4 regions of the Brevibacillus sp. SKDU10 genome follow, and region 1 is predicted to be linked to each of the others. Evidence: predicted binding sites of a transcription regulator. Region 1 holds the regulator's gene; each other region holds the start of a gene.
What was found. The regulator Rex, encoded in region 1, represses fermentation and respiration genes when NADH is low (regulators of the CRP and FNR family bind a similar motif). The targets are predictions, from matches to a motif close to TTGTGAAATATTTCACAA.

Region 1 (5,666 bases):
GTTCGGAGCGGTTGAAGGCCGAGAAAAAGAATCCTTTTATGACGCTTTCCTTGCCCCATGCAGTTATTCGTTTTAAGCAGGGAGTGGGCCGATTAATACGTCAACAGACAGACAGCGGTGTTGTAATTGTATTTGATACACGCATAATTGAATCTAAATATGGTCGTATGTTTTTGCAATCTTTGCCGCCTTATCAGGTAGAGACTGGTCCATGGACTACATTACGTGAGCGAATAGCTCCTTTTTTACGATAAAATCATTTCCTAGGAAAAATAAATCTAAAATGATTGTATGAATTTTACCCAAGCCATAAGGTAGGAGGGAAGCAGATCCATGACTACAAAGCGACATAACCTATTTCTAGTTATTTGTATAGGCATGATGATCTTTGCATTATCCCAAACCGTTGAAGCAAGCCGGTCCATTGCGATAGCACATCAGCTACAGCATATTGAGGACCCCGATGCTGTTGAACAGGAGGAAGATTTTGTTGGGCTTACCACTACTTTTTTCTCTTTACCAGAAGGAGAAAGTACGCTCATTCGCTTCCCTTCTGGTAAAACGATGCTAATTGATACAGGGAGCGAAAAAGATACGGAAAAATTGGTTTCCTTGCTACTTGAGCGCCATGTTACAAAAGTAGATTACCTGTTATTGACAAACGATTTACCTACTCATATCGGTGGCTATGATAAGCTTGCGGAGAAAATTCAATTTGATAAGATTTACATGCCGAAATTGACAGCCTTCGCAATTCACAGTAATATCCATATATCTAGGGAAAAGCAAGTTGTGTATGTAAAGGAAAAGGATCAATTACTGGATGGGAAAGATGTGGTGATCACATTTTTACATCCTAGCGAGAACCTGTTTTTATCACCGCAGGATAATTCGCTTGTGTTTTGTCTGACCCAAGGAGAGCTCCAATTTTTGTTCACCAGTGCCATCAATGAAAAAGCAGAGGAGCGTTTGCTTGCGAAATACCCTTCTTTACTGCCGGCTGAAATCTTAAAGGTTGGGGCACAAGGTAGCAATCAGGCTTCTATTCAATCCTTCTTAACTAAGGTTGATCCCCAGATTGCTGTTGTGCAGACCGGTATTGTGCGTGAGCAATGGAAAGACTCCATGCGTGAGGTGGTGGAGCGTTTGGAGGAATCATGGGCAGATACGTATGTGACTAGCCGGGATGGGTCAATTACCATTCTCTCTAACGGACAAGATTACAAGGTTTTAAAGGCAGTCAAGACCTCTACACGTGATAGACAACGAAGTTAGGAGTGCAATTTATGGGGAAAGTACCAAAAATTTCTGAAGCGGTCGTTCGCCGTCTGCCGATCTATTTGCGATATTTAACAAATCTACAGGAACTACAGGTAAAAACGGTGTCTTCCCAACAGATGGGCAAAACAATGGATATTAATCCAGCCCAAATTCGAAAGGACCTGTCTGCATTTGGTGACTTTGGTAAAAAAGGCATTGGCTATGACGTAGATTACTTGATTGAAAAGATTCGTCATATCTTGAAATTGGACCAAGTGATCCATGTAGCGTTGGTGGGGGCCGGTAATCTAGGTCAAGCGATTTCCAATTACAATGTGTATTTAAAAGATAACATGAAAATTGTTTCCATTTTTGATGCCGACCCGCAAAAAATAGGTAAGGATTTAGGTGGATTGGTCATTGAATCGATTGATAAAATGGAAGATATCATCAAGGAAAAGCAAATTCGGATGGCGATAATTACAACGCCAGCCTCCGCCGCACAGGAAGTGGCAAATAAACTGATCGAAGCTGGAATAGAAGCGATCCTCAATTTTGCCCCAACAACCATTCGCACCGAAAAAGAAGTAAAAATTGATCATAACGATTTGACTTCCAGCTTGCAAAGCTTAGCGTATTATTTAAACTAAGTAATAACTAACAGATAAAGGGAGAGTGTCTACGTTGATGAAAATCATTACCAACGCAACCGTAATCACTGTTAACGAACAAAATGAGGTTATTCATAATGGAGCGGTTGGCTTTGATGGGGGAAAAATTACATATGTAGGTAAAACGCCTGAGGATTTATCAGCATATGACGAAATCATTGATGGAACTAATAAATATCTTATGCCAGGATTAATTAATACACATGGTCACGTAGGCATGTCTCTACTGCGCGGCTTTGCGGATGACCTACCTTTAAAACAATGGCTGGAAGAAAAAATGTGGCCAATGGAAGGTCAATTTACAGCGGAGCATGTGAAATGGGGTACAGCTATTTCCATTATCGAGATGATTCGTACCGGTACAACTACCTTTGTAGATATGTATGATCATATGGATACAGTAGCACAGGAAGTGGAAGCATCCGGGATGCGCGGTGTACTATGCCGTGGGGTAATTGGTTTCTGCTCCGAAGAAGAACGCCAGCAGAAATTGCAAGAAGCGGCATCTTTCGCATCACGTTGGAACGGTGCAGCCAACGGTCGTATCCATACAATGATGTCGCCGCATGCACCTTATACGTGCTCTCCTGAGTACATCCAGCAAATCCTTGAGAAGGCAATCGAGTTAAACATACCATTACATATCCATATGTCTGAATCAAAAGCAGAAGTGGAACAAAACGTTCAGGATTACGGTGTACGCCCTGTTGCTCACTTAGAAAATCTAGGTGTATTTAATCACCCTACACTAGTTGCCCATGCTGTGCATTTAACGGATGAAGAAATTGATACATTAGCTAAATATGATGTTAAAGTAGCTCATAATCCAATTAGTAACTTAAAATTGGCAAGTGGTGTAGCAAGAGTACCTGAGATGCTTGCGAAAGGTGTTTGTGTAAGTTTGGCAACTGACAGCTCAGCAAGTAACAACAACTTGAATCTATTTGAAGAGCTAAAATTAGCAGCTATCCTGCATAAGGGTGTTTCCTATGACCCAGAAGTGGTTCCGGCAGAAGAAGCGCTTCGCATGGCTACACGTTATGCGGCAGATGCTGTGTTCCAAAAAGACAGCTTAGGGTCCTTAGAAGTAGGGAAAAAAGCAGATATGATTATGCTAAATGCTGCCCAAGCACATTTCCAACCGGCAAATGATCCGATTTCCCATGTCGTTTATGCAGCAAATGGCTATGATGTAACAGATACAATTGTTGATGGGCATTTCTTAATGAAAGATAAAGAGTTAATCACAATGGATGAACAAAAAGCAATCGCTGAAGTGAACCGTGTGTTTGCATTATTAAAGCAATAAGCTCATAAAAGTCGCCTATCCATATGACAAAGGCTCCTGCCAAGTGGTTGATACGGCAGGAGACAGTGTAGTGTAGGTGTGTAGGCAGAGAAAAAATTTAATCCGTCCGTTGCATCTCTGTTTGCCATAAATCTGTAAGTGAGGAGTGACGAACAGAGAGCGTAGCGGTAGGTGGCAAGGTACGCAGCGGTGAGGACAGACCTACCCAGGATTCGTACAAATCGTGTTGTTCCCAACCCTGTTTAGGTAGGACAAGGCTCCTGTCGGTTTGATTCACACGCTCACCTCCTTGTGGTGTACTGATAGTATGGCTACTTCTCATGACTCTATAATTAGTAAGTTTTCCACGTGGTTCTAAAACCTTCTTGTATCTCATAATTGTTAGGAGATACGTAAGGGAGGGGTTACCCATGTACGTGAAGCAACGGTATCTTTGGCTGTTGGTGCCAATAGTAGCTTGCTTATTTGGTTTGGGTGTATTGCTGGGGCAAGCAACAGACAAGCTATCTGTAGCACAAGACAGGACGAATGAGCTGAATGATAAAAGTAGCTGGAATGCGGATCAAAATCAAAATAACACCAATCTAAAACAATTGATTGACCAGCTTTTTGCAGAGAAAGCAACTCCATTTGGAGTCAAGATACAGAATCAACCTTTTACAGGGAGCTATCGAGGCAATCACTTTCAACTAACTGGGGCATTACAGGGAAAAAAAGTGAAAATTGAACGTAACAATCGAGGTGCTTCGCTCGTCATAGATAATGAACAACGGGATTTGAACGTACTGCCCTATGCCTTGTTTACACCATCTGAGCATGCCTCACTCTTGAAAGATCAAATTTCACAGCTACAGCCTGTCGCACTCGTTTCAAGAGATGAAGCAGGTTTGCGAGGGTATAGCGTTAGCCTACAGCCAGAAAAAGTCAAAGACCTTTTACGAGAATGGTTGGGACCATCTTTTCCTGTAGAAAATGAACTTGTACAATTGCAGCAATCAACTACAATTGACTATCACTTGTGGTATGATGATGAAAGAAAACAATTGAAGCGTATGGTCGTCTTGCTTCAGTTGAAGAACCAGAAGGGCGATAGATCAGATCAACTAATTTTTAATTTTTAGGGAAGTAGGAGAATCATTGTGTGGAAACGCATCTTGATCATTTCAGCATGTGCGCTTGTTGTGCTAGGCGTATCCCTGTATCAGCTACTTTCCAGCTTATTGTCTGAGCGTTACACCTTAGAAGCAGAGGCCAGAGCATTAGTAGCAGAAAAAACAAACATTGCTGAGATCGATACGATAGAAGAATATCGAGGACGGGAAGCCTATATAGTAGTTACAGGAAAAAACAAGGTAGGAACCCCAGTGGTGGCTTGGTTTAGCAAAGAACACGTCACATTTGACTTACTGGAAAAAGCTTTTCCACGCACGAAAGTTAAACAAGTAGCGGAAGCCTCATATCCAGGAGCTCAGATCGAACGCATTGTACCTGGCATAGAGGGTGATAAGAAGCTATGGGAAGTCACTTTAGTGGACAAGCAAAATCGTTACAACTACGTATATTATGATTTTTTGACTGGTCAAAAAATACGGGCATATACGTTAAATATTCCAAAATCATAAGATGACCCGTTCCTTCTGGAAAGGGTTTTCTTACTTTATCACCTTATTTCTATTCAATGGAATTGGTCGTAGTTCCAGCAAATACATAGCAAAAAGGTAGCATAAAAATGCTATACTTGGTTTCGTAACTGATAAGATAGCCGCTCTGAACGGAACAAATAAAAATTTTTATGAGTAAAGAAAGGGGAGTTATTGGTGAAATTACGTAAAGTACCTATGTTACTGTCACTGCTTGCCGCACTTACGCTCCTCTTTGGTGGCTGGTTTTTATACCAAAAGATGCAGATAGAAAGTCCATTACGAGAAAAGGCACAACAACTAACATCGGCTACCTTGGTCGATTTTAAGATGAATAAAGAACGTGTTGATATGAAGCTACAGGTCACAAATTCAGATAAATTTGTAGAAGAATACCCGGAGCTGTTAAAAACACTTCAAGCCTATGCACGCGGGAAGGCATTTGATATAATGCTTACCAATCAAGCTGATTCACTCAAGCCGGTCTGGAATGAGGGACTATTTGGACTAACAGAAGCCATCGAAGGCAAGGCTTATAGTAAAATTCCTACCATTTTAGCTCAAATGAAAGATCGTTATAAGCTTGATGAAGCATATGGACGCATTGACGATGCAAATGTTTATATTTTTTTGAAACGAGGAACTGATGAATACTACCAAATTATTCCTCGTAAACAGTCAACAAGCGAGGTGGCAAACCTTGGGTAAAGAAATATTGTTTGGTGTAGTACCAGCGGTTATCGTTTTCTTGCTGTTTTTGGGTATTAATATTGGACCATTTTTGCT
Region 2 (5,666 bases), on a different contig from region 1:
TTACATAGGGTAGGGGGGTATAGTATTATGGATTTAACAATCTGATAAGGAGAGATATCATGATGACCAAAACAGTTTTGCATGTAGAAGGAATGTCTTGCAAGAGCTGTGCAGCAAAGATTGAACAAGCATGCAAGGCATTAGGCGCTAAAAAAGTTCAGGTAGATCTTGTTCAAAAGCAGGTGGAAATTGAGCATGACACTAATAGCCTAGAAGCCATCCTTTTAAAAGAACATGTGGAGAAATTGGGATATAAGGTAGTCTAAGACAGCGAAGGCAACTGAAAAAGAGCTATCGCAGTACAATGACTTTTTATTGTATGATAATAAGATTCAAGAAAAGCAAATCTATTTATTAGAAGGGCCCTTGACTTCACTGAAGGGGGCTTTTTTAAAACGATATAATATACCTATATAGGGTATTGTATAGGTAAGGGAGGTAGTAGTATGGCGGAGAACGTCGCAGCAAATAAGCAACAAAAAACCACAATGCAAATTACTGGAATGACTTGCGCCGCGTGTGCCCGACGGATCGAAAAGGGATTGCAGAAGACAGAGGGGGTACAAGATGCCACAGTTAATCTTAGCTTAGAACGGGCTTCGGTTACGTTTGACCCCAAAAAGGTAAGTGTGGTGGATCTGGAACAACGTATAGAGTCCCTTGGGTATGGTACGGTTAAGGAGAAAGCAGAGCTACTTGTTACTGGAATGACATGTGCTGCATGTGCGACTCGAATCGAAAAGGGCCTTAAAAAACTTCCTGGGGTCTTGGATGCAAGTGTTAATCTAACGATGGAACGAGCAACGGTGGTTTATCAGCCTTCCGAGACAACCACGGTTGATTTCATAAAAAAGGTAGAGAATTTAGGATATGGAGCAAGTCTGAAGCAGGATGAGCAAGCAGACGAGTCTGATCATCGAAAAAGAGAGATCGCTAGGCAAAAGCGTAAACTGATTTTCTCTGCAATCCTATCTCTCCCTTTGCTATGGACGATGGTGAAGCATTTTTCGTTTACCTCATTTATTTGGGCTCCTGAGATTTTGATGAACCCATGGATTCAATTTCTATTGGCCACTCCTGTACAGTTCATTATTGGGTGGCAATTTTACCAAGGAGCGTACAAGGCACTTCGCAATGGCTCAGCAAACATGGATGTATTAGTAGCGTTAGGAACATCAGCTGCTTATTTTTACAGCCTTTATGAAACGATTAGAAGTATGCAGGCCATGCATCATGATATCCATCTTTATTATGAAACTAGTGCTGTACTTATTACCTTAATTTTATTAGGAAAACTTTTTGAAGCATTAGCAAAGGGACGCACATCAGAAGCCATCAAAACCTTAATGGGACTTCAGGCTAAAACAGCTACGGTTATACGCAACGGCCAAGAGCTGGTCATTGCTGTGGAGGAAGTGCAGGTTAATGATCTGTTTCTCGTGAAGCCAGGTGAAAAAATACCGGTAGATGGAGAGATCGTTGAGGGAAAATCCTCGGTGGATGAATCAATGCTAACGGGAGAAAGCATCCCTGTGGAAAAAGAATCAGGCGATCAAGTGATAGGTGCTACGATTAATAAAAACGGTGTTTTACAAGTAAAGGCTACAAAGGTCGGCAAGGAAACAGCATTGGCCCAAATCATTAAAGTAGTGGAAGAAGCACAGGGGTCTAAAGCGCCGATTCAACGTGTGGCCGACAAGATTTCAGGTATATTTGTTCCGATTGTAGTATCGCTTGCCGTTTTGGCTTTTCTGATTTGGTACTTCTTCATTACACCAGGCGATTTTACTAGCGCACTAGAAATTCTAATCGCTGTTCTAGTCATTGCTTGCCCGTGTGCACTTGGTTTAGCAACCCCAACCTCAATCATGGCAGGCTCTGGTCGGGCAGCAGAAGCGGGTGTTCTATTTAAGGGTGGAGAACATTTGGAAGCGACACATCGAATTGATACAGTCCTACTTGATAAAACAGGGACGATTACAAAAGGTAAGCCTGAATTGACAGATGTGCTGACAGCAGATCACTGGGAAAAACAACAATTTCTTCAGTATATCGCTAGTGCTGAGAAAAACTCCGAGCATCCTTTAGCGGAGGCCATTGTTACGGGTGTCATTGAGCAGGGGATTGGCTTGCAAAGCCCTAGCGAATTCGAAGCCATTCCCGGGTACGGTGTGCGAGCCATTATTGAGGGGAAAGAAGTATTAGTTGGAACACGAAAGCTCATGGGGAAATTTGCGGTACAGATCGATCTAGCATTGCCTATTATGGAAAAATGGGAGCAGGAAGGTAAAACAGCGATGCTGGCTGCCATTGATCAGAGATATGCCGGAGTGATCGCGGTAGCGGATACCGTCAAACAAACCTCCAGAGAAGCGATTTCTCGCTTAAAAGAAATGGGCTTAAGCGTCTATATGGTCACAGGCGATAATGAACGAACAGCAAAAGCGATCGCGGCACAGGTTGGTGTCGAGCATGTGATTGCAGAAGTGTTGCCAGAGGGAAAAGCAGCCGAAGTAACTAAGTTACAACAAGCTGGTAAAAAAGTAGCAATGGTTGGAGATGGAATTAACGATGCTCCAGCATTAGCAACAGCAGATATAGGTATCGCTATGGGAACGGGTACAGATATAGCGATGGAAGCAGCAGATATTACATTGATGCGGGGCGATCTAAATAGCATTGCGGATGCCTTCACGATGAGCAAGAAAACGATGACAAACATCAAACAAAATTTATTTTGGGCGCTAGCCTACAATTGTTTGGGGATTCCCATTGCGGCTGCTGGGTTATTAGCTCCATGGTTAGCAGGTGCAGCGATGGCATTAAGCTCCGTATCGGTTGTGTTAAATGCTCTGCGATTGCAACGGGTAAAGCTTTAAAAAGAGAATAAATAATCGTAAAACGAAAATAAAAAAGATGACTACGTAAAACAGTGGTCATCTTTTTTATTTATCAAAAAAATAACATTTTTTCAAGAAAATTACCCTTATAAGTTGGTAGATTTAATACCGTTGTTATATAGGTAATTTTCTGAATAGTCTTTTGTTAAAATGTTACTTTTTGTCGGATAGATGAATCTTTTCAAATTAGATTGAAACTAGCTAACTAAATGTGATAAATATCACACATGGGGTATGGAACAATCTGAGAAAATAACGCAAGGATAGATAAAATACCTTTTAGTTAAAAAACTATCAAGAGAGAGGGATGAGGAAATCAATGGATTTGGATCTGGTAATGCTATCACGTACTCAGTTTGCTTCCACAACGATTTTCCACTTCATCTTCGTCCCATTGACGATTGGATTATCTTTTCTAATCGCAATAATGGAAACGATGTATGTGGTCAAAGGGGAAGAAAAATATAAGCACATGGCAAAGTTTTGGGGCAAGCTGTTCCTGATTAACTTTGGTGTGGGTGTTGTAACAGGGATTCTACAGGAGTTCCAATTTGGTATGAACTGGTCTAATTACTCAAGATTTGTCGGTGATGTTTTCGGTGCGCCCCTTGCAATTGAGGCATTATTAGCTTTCTTTTTGGAATCTACATTTATTGGTTTATGGATTTTTGGTTGGGAGCGTTTGTCTAAAAAGGTTCACTGTCTCTGTATTTGGCTGGTGGCTTTCGGTACGACAATGTCTGCTTTTTGGATACTGTTAGCCAACTCTTTTATGCAACGACCTGTAGGCTTTGAGATCAACAATGGTCGAGCGGAGATGAATGACTTTTTTGCGCTCGTTACGAATGGTCAGTTAATGGTAGAGTTCCCGCATACGATTTTTTCCGCGTTTGCGACAGGAGCTTTTCTAGTAGCTGGTGTTAGTGCTTATAAATTATTGCGTAAACAAGAGATATCATTCTTTAAATCATCATTTCAGTTATCGATTGTGGTTGCACTTCTATCTTCTATCCTTGTAGCTGTATTTGGTCACCAACAGGCTCAATATCTGGTGGCAACACAGCCTATGAAAATGGCTGCAAGTGAAGCCTTGTGGGAAAGAAGTCCGGATCCAGCTCCTTGGACTGTATTTGCTACGATTGATCCACAAAACAAGAAAAATGGAATAGAGGTTTCAATTCCATACCTGTTAAGCTATCTATCCTATAGTAAATTCTCAGGTGACCTTCCTGGAATGAATGAGTTACAAGCTGAATACGAACAAAAATATGGTCCTGGCGATTATATTCCACCTGTTCGCACGACCTTCTGGAGCTTCCGCATCATGGTAGCAGGTGGTAGTTTAATGATTCTCCTTGCAATGATTGGATTCTATCTATCATGGCGCAAAAAGCTAGAGCAGCCAAATAAATGGTTTATGCATGCAATGGTATATAGTATTTCTTTACCATTTATCGCAAATACAGCAGGGTGGGTTATGACTGAATTTGGTCGTCAGCCATGGACTGTTTTTGGATTGATGAAAACCGAAGATAGTATTTCACCGAGCGTATCTGCTGGTGAGGTGTTATTCTCCCTGATTGCTTTTAGTACGATTTATTTGGTGCTGTTCATTGTGCTCCTTTATTTGTTTACTCGTGTTATCAAGAAGGGTCCTTATGCTCTAGTGAAGGCAGAAGCAAGCACAAATGACCCGTTTAACAAGGAGGAAAGTCATGCTTTCTCTTAATGAACTCTGGTTTGTTTTAATCGCCGTTTTGTTTATTGGCTTCTTCTTTTTAGAGGGCTTTGATTTTGGAATTGGAATGTCTACTACTTTCCTAGCTAAATCAGATATGGAGCGCCGTATTTTAATCAATTCAATTGGCCCGTTCTGGGATGCGAATGAAGTATGGCTCCTGACCGCAGGGGGAGCGATGTTTGCTGCATTCCCTAACTGGTATGCAACTCTGTTTAGCGGCTTTTATTTACCGTTAGTATTTCTTCTATTAGCGTTAATTGGTCGCGGTGTTGCTTTTGAATACCGTGGTAAAGTAGATAATCCTGTATGGAGAAAAGTTTGGGATGTTGCGATTTTTATCGGTAGCTTTTTACCGCCATTCCTGCTCGGTGTAGTATTTGCTTGTCTATTAAAGGGCTTACCGATTGATGCAAACATGGAAATGAACGCTGGATTGTTTGACATGGTTAATCTGTATAGTGTGATGGGCGGAATAACCGTTGTTGTTCTTTGCCAGGTACACGGTCTTTTGTTTGCAACACTACGGACAACAGGTGATCTGCGCTTACGTGCTCGCAAGCAGGCAAAAATGCTGTTGGTTCCACTAGCACTTCTATTGGTTATCTTTGGAGGTATGACCTACTTCATGACGGATATTTTTACCGTTCGAGGTGGAATACTAAGCGTGATAGCAGGATTAGGTGTCATTGCTTATGTGCTGGCTGGTTACTTTATTTCGAAAAAACGCGATGGCTGGGCATTCGGTATGACTGGTACAGTGATTGCCCTATCCATTAGTTCCGTATTTATTGGATTGTTCCCGCGTGTAATGATTAGCTCTATTGACAGTATGTTCAACCTAACAATTCAAAATTCATCATCTAGTCCATACTCTCTTAAAATCATGACGATTGTAGCTTTATCCTTGCTGCCATTTGTATTGGGCTATCAAATTTGGAGTTACTTTGTATTTCATAAACGTGTACATGAGAAGGAGCACTTGGAATATTAATGGGTAAAAACTTACTCGGTTATAAAGGAATTGT
Region 3 (5,666 bases), on a different contig from region 1:
TGCCAAGCTATACAGAGACATTCATGAGCAATGCAGCTAATTATATTAAGGCATTTTTCCCCGTCTTTTTATTGGGAGCGATTTTCGGTAAGGTGATGGAATTGAACGGAGCGGCTGGTTCTATCGCACAGACAATTGTCAAAGGATTAGGAGCAAAGCGTGCAGTGTTATCCATTGTATTAGCCTGTGCAATCCTTACCTATGGTGGCGTTTCCTTGTTCGTTGTAGCTTTTGCGGTCTATCCCTTTGCAGCAGCTCTTTTCCGGGAAGCGAATATCCCGAAACGCTTGATTCCAGGGACGATTGCTTTGGGAGCGTTTACATTTACCATGGATGCGTTACCCGGTACACCACAGATTCAAAACATTATCCCAACCAATTACTTTGGGACAGATGCCTATGCGGCCCCGCTAGTAGGAATTGTGGGAGCCTTCCTGATTTTTCTGGGCGGGATGCTGTGGTTGGAAAAACGTCGCAAACAGGCGGCTATAGCGGGAGAGGGATATGGTGACAATCATAAGAATGAGCCAGAAGCAAAAGAAACTGAAAAATATCCTCCTATTGCCTTGGCTATCTTGCCTTTGTTGCTGGTGCTTCTCACTAATTTTTTGTTAAGCAGAGGATTCATTGCGGTCGATAGCTGGTATGATCCAGCTATGCTTAACGAAAAATTTAAGATTGAGAATGTGAAGACGGTAGCTTCTTCATGGGCTTTGATCATTGCGTTGTTAGTAGGGGTTATTTCAGCTTTAGCTATCAATGTAAAAATGGTGCATAGCAAGCTAGCGGCAGGTCTTACGACAGCAGCCATGGGGGCTTTGCTTGCCATCTTTAATACGGCCTCTGAGGTGGGCTTTGGGAACGTGGTAAAGACATTGCCAGGTTTTAAAAGCATTCAGGGTTGGATTTTGGGCGCAAGTGATCATCCATTGGTTTCTGAGGCTTTAGCGGTAAATGTACTGTCTGGAATGACTGGTTCCGCCTCTGGTGGTTTGTCGATTGCCTTGGAGGTAATGGGCAAACAGTATGTAGAGCTAGCAAATGCCGCTAATATTTCTCCAGAACTTCTACATCGGATTGCTTCCATGGCCTCAGGGGGGATGGATACGCTGCCTCATAATGGTGCTGTCATTACATTATTGGCTATCACGGGGCTTACGCATCGTCAGTCCTACAAGGATATTTTTGTTATTACTGTATTGAAAACAGTAACGGTTTTCATATTGGCTTTCGTGGTTTCCATTTTCTAATGAGATGAGGGCGGAAAAGGGAAGAAATAAAGGCTGTTGCCATGATGATAAGGAAGAGGAGAAATGTCGTATGGGGTTACTAGATCAAAGAGTAGCATTCATTACTGGGGCTGCGAGCGGTATTGGCTATGAGATGGCCCGGCATTTTGCTAAGGAAGGAGCGATTATTGCCATCGCTGATCTGAATGCAGGAGCTGTTGCTTCGTCGGCAGAGAGACTACGTCAGCATGGATATAAGGTGATCGGCTTACCCTGTGATGTTTCAAATGAGGAGCAGGTTGCAGCCAGCGTCCAACGAGTTGTCGAAGAGTATGGCAGATTGGAGATTTTAATCAATAATGCTGGTCTACAGCATGTGTCCCCAATTGAGGAATTTCCGACAGAGCGTTTTGAGCTACTGCTAAAGGTCATGCTAGTGGGGCCTTTTCTAGGCATTAAGCATGCTTTCCCTATTATGAAGCACCAGGGATACGGTCGGATTTTAAATATGTCATCCATAAATGGGCTTATCGGATTTGCTGGAAAAGCGGCCTACAACAGTGCCAAGCATGGAGTAATTGGATTGACGAAAGTAGCCGCATTAGAGGGAGCAGTACATGGGATTACAGTAAATGCCTTGTGTCCCGGCTATGTTGACACTCCTTTGGTACAAAATCAACTGAAGGATTTGGCTATTACTCGTAATGTACCTTTAGAAAAAGTATTGGAGGAAGTCATTTACCCTTTCGTTCCTCAGAAGAGATTGTTGTCCGTAGAGGAGATTGCAGACTATGCCTCTATGCTGGTAAGCGATAGATTAAAGGGAGTTACAGGCATTGCCGCCGCTATTGATGGCGGGTATACGGCTCAATAAAAGAACCGTTATGAGCAACTGTAATGAGAAAAAGCAGGTAACAGAAAAGGAGTAGAGAAGTCCTTTGGCTATTACCTGCCTTTCTATCTATTTTCTTATTGGAAAGAAAATGTAATTTCTTCTAATGCTTCATTAAAATCAACGGTCATGCTTTTATCTTCAATAAACCACATATCATCTTGTTCAAAAAAGAAGGTAATGCCTTCAACCGTACTGGAGAGTGCGATCTCATTCGGTTCGGTTTTAGAAATCCCCATGGAATAGCTTTTATGTAGGCTGGTGCCTCCGCCGTATCGGACGAAAAAGCGAATGAAATCGCCTGATTTGAAGCCCCAGTCTTTTTTGAACCAAGCAAGTGCCTGTGGTGTAATGGTAATGGACATTGAGAGCCACTCCTTCATCATGTCATCTGGAGATTGGTCGATACAGAAGTATCCTTTTATGTAGCATACCAGATTTTTATTGAAACATGATAGGAGATAAGTGTAAAGTCTAAAAAAGTTAGTTAAAAAAATACACAACCGTGTGAGAAACATCACATACATCTACGTGGTTATCGAGTAAGATAAGAGTGTACCGAGGAGCTGAATAGAAAAAGATAGCCCCAAGGTGGTTTATAAGGAGTTGCTTTGTTGCACTAAAAAAGTTCCTTGTAAACTAGAATGTGAAAAATTTCACTAAATCTGTGGATACAATGCTTTCTTATTTAATAAGGAGGAAGAAACCATGAGCAATGAAGTAAAAGTGCAGGAGCAAGCAAAAGAAGAGGCAGTAAAAACAATGATTGATACCTTGGTCGAGAATGGTAACCAAGCGTTAAAGGACTTTGCTAATTACGATCAGGAGCAAATAGACAGCATTGTAAAAGCAATGGCGTTAGCCGGGTTAGATAAGCACGTATATTTGGCAAAATTGGCTCATGAGGAAACAGGACGCGGTGTTTTTGAAGATAAGATGATCAAAAACATTTTCTCTACAGAATATATTTATAACAGTATTAAAAAGGATAAAACAGTTGGTCTTATCCGTGAAGATGAACAGAATGGCATCATCGAAATAGCTGAACCGATTGGTGTAGTAGCAGGGGTTACACCAGTAACAAACCCGACCTCTACCACCATGTTCAAAGCAATCATTTCTATTAAAACAAGAAACCCAATTATCTTCGCCTTCCATCCATCTGCACAGAAGTCTAGTGCAGAAGCGGCGCGTACATTATATGAAGCAGCAATGAAAGCTGGTGCTCCAAAGAATTGCATTCAGTGGATCGATCAGCCTTCCCTAGAAGCAACCAAACAATTGATGAATCATCCAGGCACAGCTCTTGTATTAGCAACAGGTGGAGCCGGTATGGTGAAATCAGCTTACAGTACAGGGAAGCCGGCACTTGGTGTAGGTCCTGGTAACGTACCTTGCTATATTGAGCGGACTGCGGTAATCGAGCGTGCGGTAAATGATTTGATTTTATCCAAAACATTTGACAATGGTATGATTTGTGCTTCTGAACAAGCCGTGATTGTTGATGCACCAATCTATGAACGAGTTAAACAACTTATGATCTCTAATAATTGTCACTTTTTGACAGCTGATGAAAAGGCCAAAGTGGAGAAATTGGTCATAAATGAAAATACATGCGCCGTTAATGCGGATATCGTGGGAAAACCAGCGGCAGTTATTGCAGAAATGGCCGGTATACATGTAGATCCGGAAACGAAAATTTTAGTAGCAGAATTAACAGGTGTAGGCCCTGACCATCCATTATCTCGTGAAAAATTAAGTCCTGTTCTTGCATGCTATAAAGTGAAAAACGCGGATGAAGGCTTCCGCCGTGCCGAAGAAATGCTTGAATTCGGCGGCTTGGGACATACAGCGGTTATCCATACAGAAGACGATGATCTCATGGAAGCATTCGGAATGAGAATGAAAGCTTGCCGTATCGTAGTGAATGCTCCATCTTCTCAAGGTGCAATCGGGGATATTTACAATGAATTCATCCCATCCCTAACGCTTGGTTGTGGTTCTTATGGTCGAAACTCTGTATCTACCAACGTTAGTGCTGTGCATATGATCAACGTCAAAAAGGTGGCGAAACGACGCGTGAACATGCAATGGTTTAAGATTCCAGAGAAAATTTACTTTGAGAAAAATTCTATTCAATATCTGCAAGATATGCCTGATATCTCTCGTGCTGTAATCGTGACAGACCCGGCTATGGTAAAACTGGGCTATGTAGATAAGGTATTGAGAAATCTGCGCAGTCGTTCTCAATACGTCCATTGCAAAGTGTTTAGCGACGTAGAGCCAGATCCATCTGTAACAACTGTACGGAAAGGAACCGAGCTCATGGTGGATTTCCGACCTGATGTGATCATTGCATTAGGCGGCGGTTCTGCGATGGACGCAGCGAAAGCTATGTGGTTGTTCTATGAATATCCAAATGAAGAATTCCAAAACCTATATCAAAAATTCTTGGATATCCGTAAACGTGTTTATAAATTCCCTAAACTAGGCCGCTTAGCTAAATTCGTAGCGATTCCTACGACCTCTGGTACTGGTTCTGAGGTAACACCATTTGCGGTAATTACTGACCGTGAGAAAAACATGAAATATCCAATTGCTGATTATGAATTGACTCCTGACGTGGCGATCCTTGATCCGCAATTTGTAATGACTGTACCAAAGGTAATCACTGCTGATACTGGTATGGACGTTCTTACTCACGCGATGGAAGCGTATGTATCTGTTATGGCAAATGATTTCACAGATGGCCTGGCATTAAAAGCCATTCAACTTATCTTTGAATACTTGCCACGTGCCTATAAAGACGGTGGAGACGAGGTCGCCCGTCAAAAGGTCCACAATGCATCTTGCATAGCAGGTATGGCTTTTGCCAACGCATTCCTTGGTATCAACCACAGCTTAGCACACAAATTGGGAGCTGAATTCCATATTGCACACGGTCGTTCCAATGCGATTTTAATGCCACATGTTATTCGCTTTAATGCGACTGTTCCTAATAAATTCGCATCTTTCCCTCGATATGAAAAGTTCATAGCACATGAGCGCTACGCAGAAATCGCTCGTTTGTTAGGACTGCCTGCTAAAACAACAGAAGAGGGTGTAGAAAGTCTCATTCAAGCCGTCATTACATTAGGAAAATCTTTAGATATCCCAATGAGCATTGAAGCGAATGGAGTAACGAAAGAAGACTTCGAAAAAGAAGTGGATCGCTTAGCAGTTCTCGCATTCGAAGACCAATGCACTACGGCTAACCCTAAAATGCCATTAGTTACTGAGCTTGCAGAGATTTACCGAAACGCATTCAAAGGCGTGTAGAGCTACACAAATTTGTGTTAGCTATACCATATAGCTTCTCCTTTCCGATTTCATATGATAACCTTCCCTTCACACTACTAAATTGGGCGAGCCGAATCAGGCTCGCCGTTTTTTTCTTTTTCCTGCGCGACAGCAATCTTATTACTTTAACTGTTATATTCTTACTATGTAAAAAATTTTACTGAAAGGTTTGTTAATTTCAGCATATTTCAGAAATTATATTTACA
Region 4 (5,666 bases), on a different contig from region 1:
TCTCGGCTACTAAAGCTGCTTGATTTCCTCCACCACAACAAGCGCCTCCGCCCATTATGGAAGCGTACACCTCGTCCGTCATTTCTGTCTGGGTGTTGACCAGCTTTTGTAAGCGAGCAGACTCACTAACATCGCCGAATAGGATCCCCCCGACAATTTTGTTGTCTCGAATCAGAATTTTCTTATAGATTTTCTTCCAATCATCCTGCATACGTACGATGGTCATATCCGCTTGATCCTGAAATTCACCTGCTGAAAATACATCAACTCCAGAAATTTTTAATTTAGTAGATACAACGGAGCCTTCATAGCCCTTCGTCTCTATTTCACATAAATGCTTGGCTAATATAGCACCCTGTTCAAATAAAGGAGCTACCAAACCGTAGCAAAGTCCGCGATGCTGGGTACATTCCCCAACCGCATACACATCTGGTGCAGATGTTTGTAGCAGGTCATTTACAACAATCCCTCGTGCTACCTCAATATTACTTGCTTTGGCCACGCTGGTATTCGGTACGATTCCCACTGCCATTACAACAAAATCGGCGTCCAATACACTTCCATCTGCAAAACGCAGTCCCGTGACACGCTCGTCCCCAAGTAGCTCTACAGTTTGTTTTTCCATTGCAAATCGGATTCCCTGACGCTCTAGTTCTTCTTTTAGCATGTTTGCTGCTATATCATCCAGTTGCCGTTCCATCAAAACATCGCCTAAATGCACGACCGTTGCTTCCATCCCCAAATGAACCAAGCCCTTAGCTGCTTCCAAGCCCAACAGACCGCCACCAATTACGGCAGCTTTTTTACAGGTCTTAGCAGCTTCCATCATCTGATTGCAATCCTGAATGTCTCTAAAGCCAATTACTCCTTGTTTATCCGCACCAGGTATAGGTAAAACAAATGGTTGAGAGCCAGTAGCGATAATGGCTTGATCGTAAGAAAATACCGATCCGTTATCCGTATACACCTTTTTCGCTTCGGTATCAATACGGGTCACCGCTGTACCTGTTTGTAGATCAATCTGATTATCTTTATACCAGCTATAGTCATTTAACACGATGTCATCAATCGTTTTACTGCCTTCCAGCACATACGAAAGCATAATGCGATTGTAGTTAGGATGCGGTTCGTTTCCTATGATTGTGATATGATGCATCTCTTTGTTGTGCTTTAAGATTTGTTCAATAACATTGACGCCAGCCATACCATTTCCAATTAATACGAGACGTTGCTTCTTCATAGACAATCCTCCCAAAATCTTCTATATTTGTTTGTGAAATAATGCACAAAAATAACTCTACGTGATTCTACATTCGTTGCATAATCTATTTTTACTTCATGTAAAGCACTGATATACCAAGGATTTTACTGCTTTTTTTATCTGTGTACAGACCGAGTATAGTATAGAAAAAGACCAGCAGATGTGTGGTAAATCACAGGTAAAATGACAATTTATCTAGCTAATGAAATAAAGCCGATCGTCCCAGATGAAGACGGTCGGCTTTCCTCTATAACAAGATGTTCAATTCCTTTAAAGCATGGCTAATACCGCCCTCATCTACGTGCTTCGTCATGTAGTTTGCGTGTGGAAATACGTCAGGATGCGCATTCCCCATCGCTACTCCCATTCCTACAAATTGAATCATCTCAATGTCATTCTTGCCATCACCAAAGGCTATCGCTTCTGATCGATCTACTGTAAGGTACTGTAGCAAGGCTTCAATGCCTTTTGCTTTAGAGCCATCCTTTGGCATCACATCCAAGGACACATCATGCCAACGGAAAAAACGCACGTTTTGAAGCGCATCGTCTTGCTCGTAGACCCCTTCTTCCCCTTCAGCACAATGAAGCCAGCATTGGTAAATCGGCTTGTTACGGAATACCTCTGCATTCATGCCGGGTGGGTCAAATAGAATAGAAGAAACGGCACGATTCACCATCTCATTTCCCTCATGTGTCGCATAAAAGGAGTCGTCACTCAAATACACAAGTGCATGATTACGTGCCATCACAAGCTGGTATAGTTTCTCAATACTATTAACATCAATAGGAGTAGAATAGACCACTTCCCCTTTGTGCTCTACATAAGCACCATTAAAGCACACCAGTGTCTCAATTCCTAAATCTTCTGCGAACTCACGAACATGAAACGGTGAGCGCCCAGTAGCAATAACCGTATGAATCCCGTTATCCTGAAGCTGACAGAGTGATTTTCGAGTATCCTCTGGAATCTGCTTTTGCTCATTTAACAACGTGCCATCCATATCAAAAAAGATAACCTTATAGGGCATGCGCTTCTCTCCTTTTTTCTGACTTACTGTTCATTATAAACGAAATATTCCCACTTCATAAATGAAGTTCTTTGCATGAACCCAAGGCAAGCTGTCATGTTTCTCCCTATTTGTAACATATAGTCTACAGATGGGGTGATCTAGATGGCTATTCGCATGAGACGCCGGCGCATTCGGACGTCAAAAAAGAAAATTTTTTTTATTACCTTCATTGTCTTTCTTGCAATCATCATCCAGAGTATCGTCTTCCTAGAGCAAAAAATTAAACCTACTTTATTAGTGATCGCCAAACAGAAATCTGAGCAAATTGCCAAAGAGGCCATCGCAGACGCGGTGACCAAAAAGATCGCTCAAATTGATATGAATACGGCCGAAGTTCTAGACATTGAAAAGGATAGCGATAATAAAATACGCGCTATCAATTTTAATTTTCAAGGATATTCAAAAATCATGGGGGAAGCCAATCAACGCATTAAAAACAAACTAAAAGAGTTTGAAAGTGAAAAAGTTGAAGCTCGCGTACCTCTTGGATTAGCCTCAGGCAGCTCCTTCTTGTCCGATACGGGGCCTAAATTACCGATCACCTTTAGCCCTGTTGGTTCTGCAAAAACATGGCTTGATCCTAAGCTATCCGAAGCTGGGATTAATATGGTTATGGTAACAATCTATCTGCAAGTAGAAGTTCGTTTGCAAGTGATCATACCTTTTGCAACTGATCAAACCATTGTCACAACCTCCATTCCCATTACCAACTCTCTTGTCGTGGGAGAAGTGCCAGACTATCTGTACAACAATCCGCTAGGCAAGCCAGAGGTTCCTAGAATGAAGGTCGAGCCACCTGCTAAATAATACAGAAGGAATCCTCCTTTATTGGGAGGATTCTTTTCCTTGCAGGACGATATCTCGCCATTTTGTAGCATGAGCTAGCACCAGCTTTGGTAAGATACATGTATCATTTGCTACCTCTGTGACCAGCCGTTCCATTTCCATTACGGCCAAATCACGCTCCCACTCACTAATCGTGTTGTTTTGGAACGCTTCCTCCAGTTCATCCTCATCCAAAACTTCAGTACTCCCAGAAGGCATCATTGCTAAATCTAGATACAGATCATCATACCAAGGAACACCATTTTCCCCTATAGCATGCCTAAGAACAATATCAAAATAGAAGTAGACTACCTTACCTGTCTCATCTATCATCGCAGTCATGACATAATGCCGCCCCGCAGGAAAGCATTGTATCCAGACGTATCCATCATCAGCGATACAAATGTCTTGTCCGTTACACGTTACCCAGTATGGTTCCTCCATTTTTGTGAGAACGAGACCAGTAATGCTGCCGTCAAAGTACTCTCCACGTTGGGCCAATGGTATAAAATGCTTGTCTATCACTGTTGTCCACCCTGTCACATCTGCATATTTCCGTTTCATGAATACGTCTCCTTTATCACCTGTAGCATCATCGTCTCTTCTCATTGTAACAGATGGAAGCTTAGTTGGAATTTTAAGACTTATGGTACAATTCTTCATCCTAAAATCTCGTCAGCATAACTTCACAGATTAAACACAATCGCTTAAAACACCTGGTATGAAAGCGCTTTAGAATTACATCGTACATGTACGGGATGGCACTATCCGTAAATTGTGATTTTTTTCACTTAAGCTTTTATGAATGGTTATTACAATCATGGTGAACCGACCACGAGTATGGTTGCAATCATGCATTTCTGCTTTAGATTTTTTCCTACTCTCCCTTCTCATTACTATACATATATCCAAGGAGGTTATCGTCTTGAAGGGTTTATCAAGGATTTTTCTGCTTTTCTTAAGTATGGCAATCATAGTAGCCATGGCTGGATGTAGCGGTCAAGGCACCACCCCAGCAAAAGGTGATTCTGTGAAAGCGATCGGTCAAGCTGATGGTAAACATGGCCCAATCAAGGTTGAGGTAACAGTAACAAACAACGAGCTTTCAGATATTAAAGTTCTCGAACAAAAAGAAAATGAAGTATTATCCGAGCCCGTATACAAGAAATTGCGAGACCAAATCATTGCCAAAAATAGCACAGAGGTAGATGCAATAAGTGGTTCTACTCTTACAAGCCAAGGCTATATCAATGCTGTGAAGGATGCCGTCAGTAAAGCCGGACTAACCTTAACTGCTAAAGGTGCAGATACATTGGCAACAGTCAAAGAGGAGGCTGTTCAAAATTACGATGTAGTAGTCATTGGCGCAGGTGGTGCAGGCTTCGCGGCTGCTATGGAGGCGAAAAAGGCAGGGGCCTCTGTAGTCCTGCTGGAAAAAATGCCATCCATCGGTGGTAATACATTGATTTCCGGCGCAGAAATGAATGCTGCTAACAACTGGGTACAAGCAAAAAAAGGCATAAAAGATAGCAAGGAATCCCACTACCAAGACACCTTAAAAGGCGGGGATAACGTGGGGAATCCTGCTATGGTGCGTGTGTTGACAGATAATGCAACAAACGCAGCAGAATGGCTGAGGGATGAAATAAAGGTAGAGTTTTTACCAGATCATTTATTCCAATTCGGCGGTCACTCTGTGCCTCGTGCCCTCATCCCTAAAGGTCACACTGGTGCAGAAGTAGTCAAAAAACTAAAAGCAAAAGCGGATCAGCTGCAAATTCCTGTAAAAACGGAAACAAAAGCGGAAGAGTTATTGAAAAATAGCGAAGGTCGTGTCGTTGGCGTTAAAGCAAAAACTGCTGCTGGTCAAGAAATTACCTTTAACGCAAACAAGGGTGTTATTGTTGCGACTGGTGGATTCGGTTCCAATGTAGAAATGCGTAAGAAATACAACCCAACTTTAGATGAAAGCTACATGTCTACAGATACTCCTGGTACAACTGGCGACGGTATCGTGATGAGCGAAAAAATCGGGGCAGCCATCACAAATATGGAGAGTATTCAAACATACCCAATCTGTAATCCGAAGACAGGTGTTATTTCTCTGGTAGCGGATACGCGTTTTGATGGAGCTCTTTTAGTGAACCAAAGTGGTAAACGCTTTGTAGAGGAATTAGAGCGCCGCGATGTGATTTCGCAAGCGATTCTTGCTCAGGAGGGTAAATATGCCTATCAAGTCTGGAATCAAGCTGTAGGTGATATTGGTAAAACAGTAGACGTGCATAAAGATGAATATGACATGCTTGTAAAAGAAGGCTTATTAGTGAAAGCTGATACGTTGGAAGAGGCAGCAAAGCATTTTAACATCCCAATAGCAGAGCTTCAAAAAACAATTGACCGTGTCAATGGATTTGCTAAGAATGGTAAAGATCTAGATTTTCATCATCGTGGAAAATTAATCGAAATGACACAAGGCCCTTGGTATATTGAAAAAGCGGTTCCTTCCGT

Region 2: a site for Rex is predicted at 3,110-3,127, ahead of AYJ08_RS12130 (cytochrome ubiquinol oxidase subunit I). Genes of this name have one in related genera too.
Region 3: a site for Rex is predicted at 2,766-2,783, ahead of adhE (bifunctional acetaldehyde-CoA/alcohol dehydrogenase). Genes of this name have one in related genera too.
Region 4: a site for Rex is predicted at 3,934-3,951, ahead of AYJ08_RS00195 (flavocytochrome c). Genes of this name have one in related genera too.

The regions. Positions count from the first base shown of each region.
Region 1 is NZ_LSSO01000172.1:33,507-39,172, reverse strand. It holds gene dinG (ATP-dependent DNA helicase DinG) at 1-254, shown strand, start outside; gene AYJ08_RS15210 (ComEC/Rec2 family competence protein) at 334-1,275, shown strand; gene AYJ08_RS15205 (redox-sensing transcriptional repressor Rex) at 1,287-1,910, shown strand; gene AYJ08_RS15200 (amidohydrolase) at 1,948-3,240, shown strand; gene AYJ08_RS15195 (hypothetical protein) at 3,338-3,517, opposite strand; gene AYJ08_RS15190 (hypothetical protein) at 3,651-4,361, shown strand; gene AYJ08_RS15185 (cell wall elongation regulator TseB-like domain-containing protein) at 4,380-4,862, shown strand; gene AYJ08_RS15180 (hypothetical protein) at 5,058-5,588, shown strand; gene AYJ08_RS15175 (AAA family ATPase) at 5,581-5,666, shown strand, end outside.
Region 2 is NZ_LSSO01000155.1:48,603-54,268, reverse strand. It holds gene AYJ08_RS12140 (heavy-metal-associated domain-containing protein) at 60-266, shown strand; gene AYJ08_RS12135 (heavy metal translocating P-type ATPase) at 447-2,879, shown strand; gene AYJ08_RS12130 (cytochrome ubiquinol oxidase subunit I) at 3,220-4,629, shown strand; gene cydB (cytochrome d ubiquinol oxidase subunit II) at 4,616-5,632, shown strand; gene cydD (thiol reductant ABC exporter subunit CydD) at 5,632-5,666, shown strand, end outside.
Region 3 is NZ_LSSO01000138.1:8,961-14,626, forward strand. It holds gene AYJ08_RS08540 (GntP family permease) at 1-1,250, shown strand, start outside; gene AYJ08_RS08545 (3-hydroxybutyrate dehydrogenase) at 1,321-2,103, shown strand; gene AYJ08_RS08550 (HesB/YadR/YfhF family protein) at 2,199-2,486, opposite strand; gene adhE (bifunctional acetaldehyde-CoA/alcohol dehydrogenase) at 2,830-5,439, shown strand.
Region 4 is NZ_LSSO01000002.1:27,614-33,279, reverse strand. It holds gene nirB (nitrite reductase large subunit NirB) at 1-1,240, opposite strand, end outside; gene AYJ08_RS00210 (Cof-type HAD-IIB family hydrolase) at 1,509-2,291, opposite strand; gene yunB (sporulation protein YunB) at 2,436-3,140, shown strand; gene AYJ08_RS00200 (ribonuclease FAU-1 family protein) at 3,159-3,722, opposite strand; gene AYJ08_RS00195 (flavocytochrome c) at 4,084-5,666, shown strand, end outside.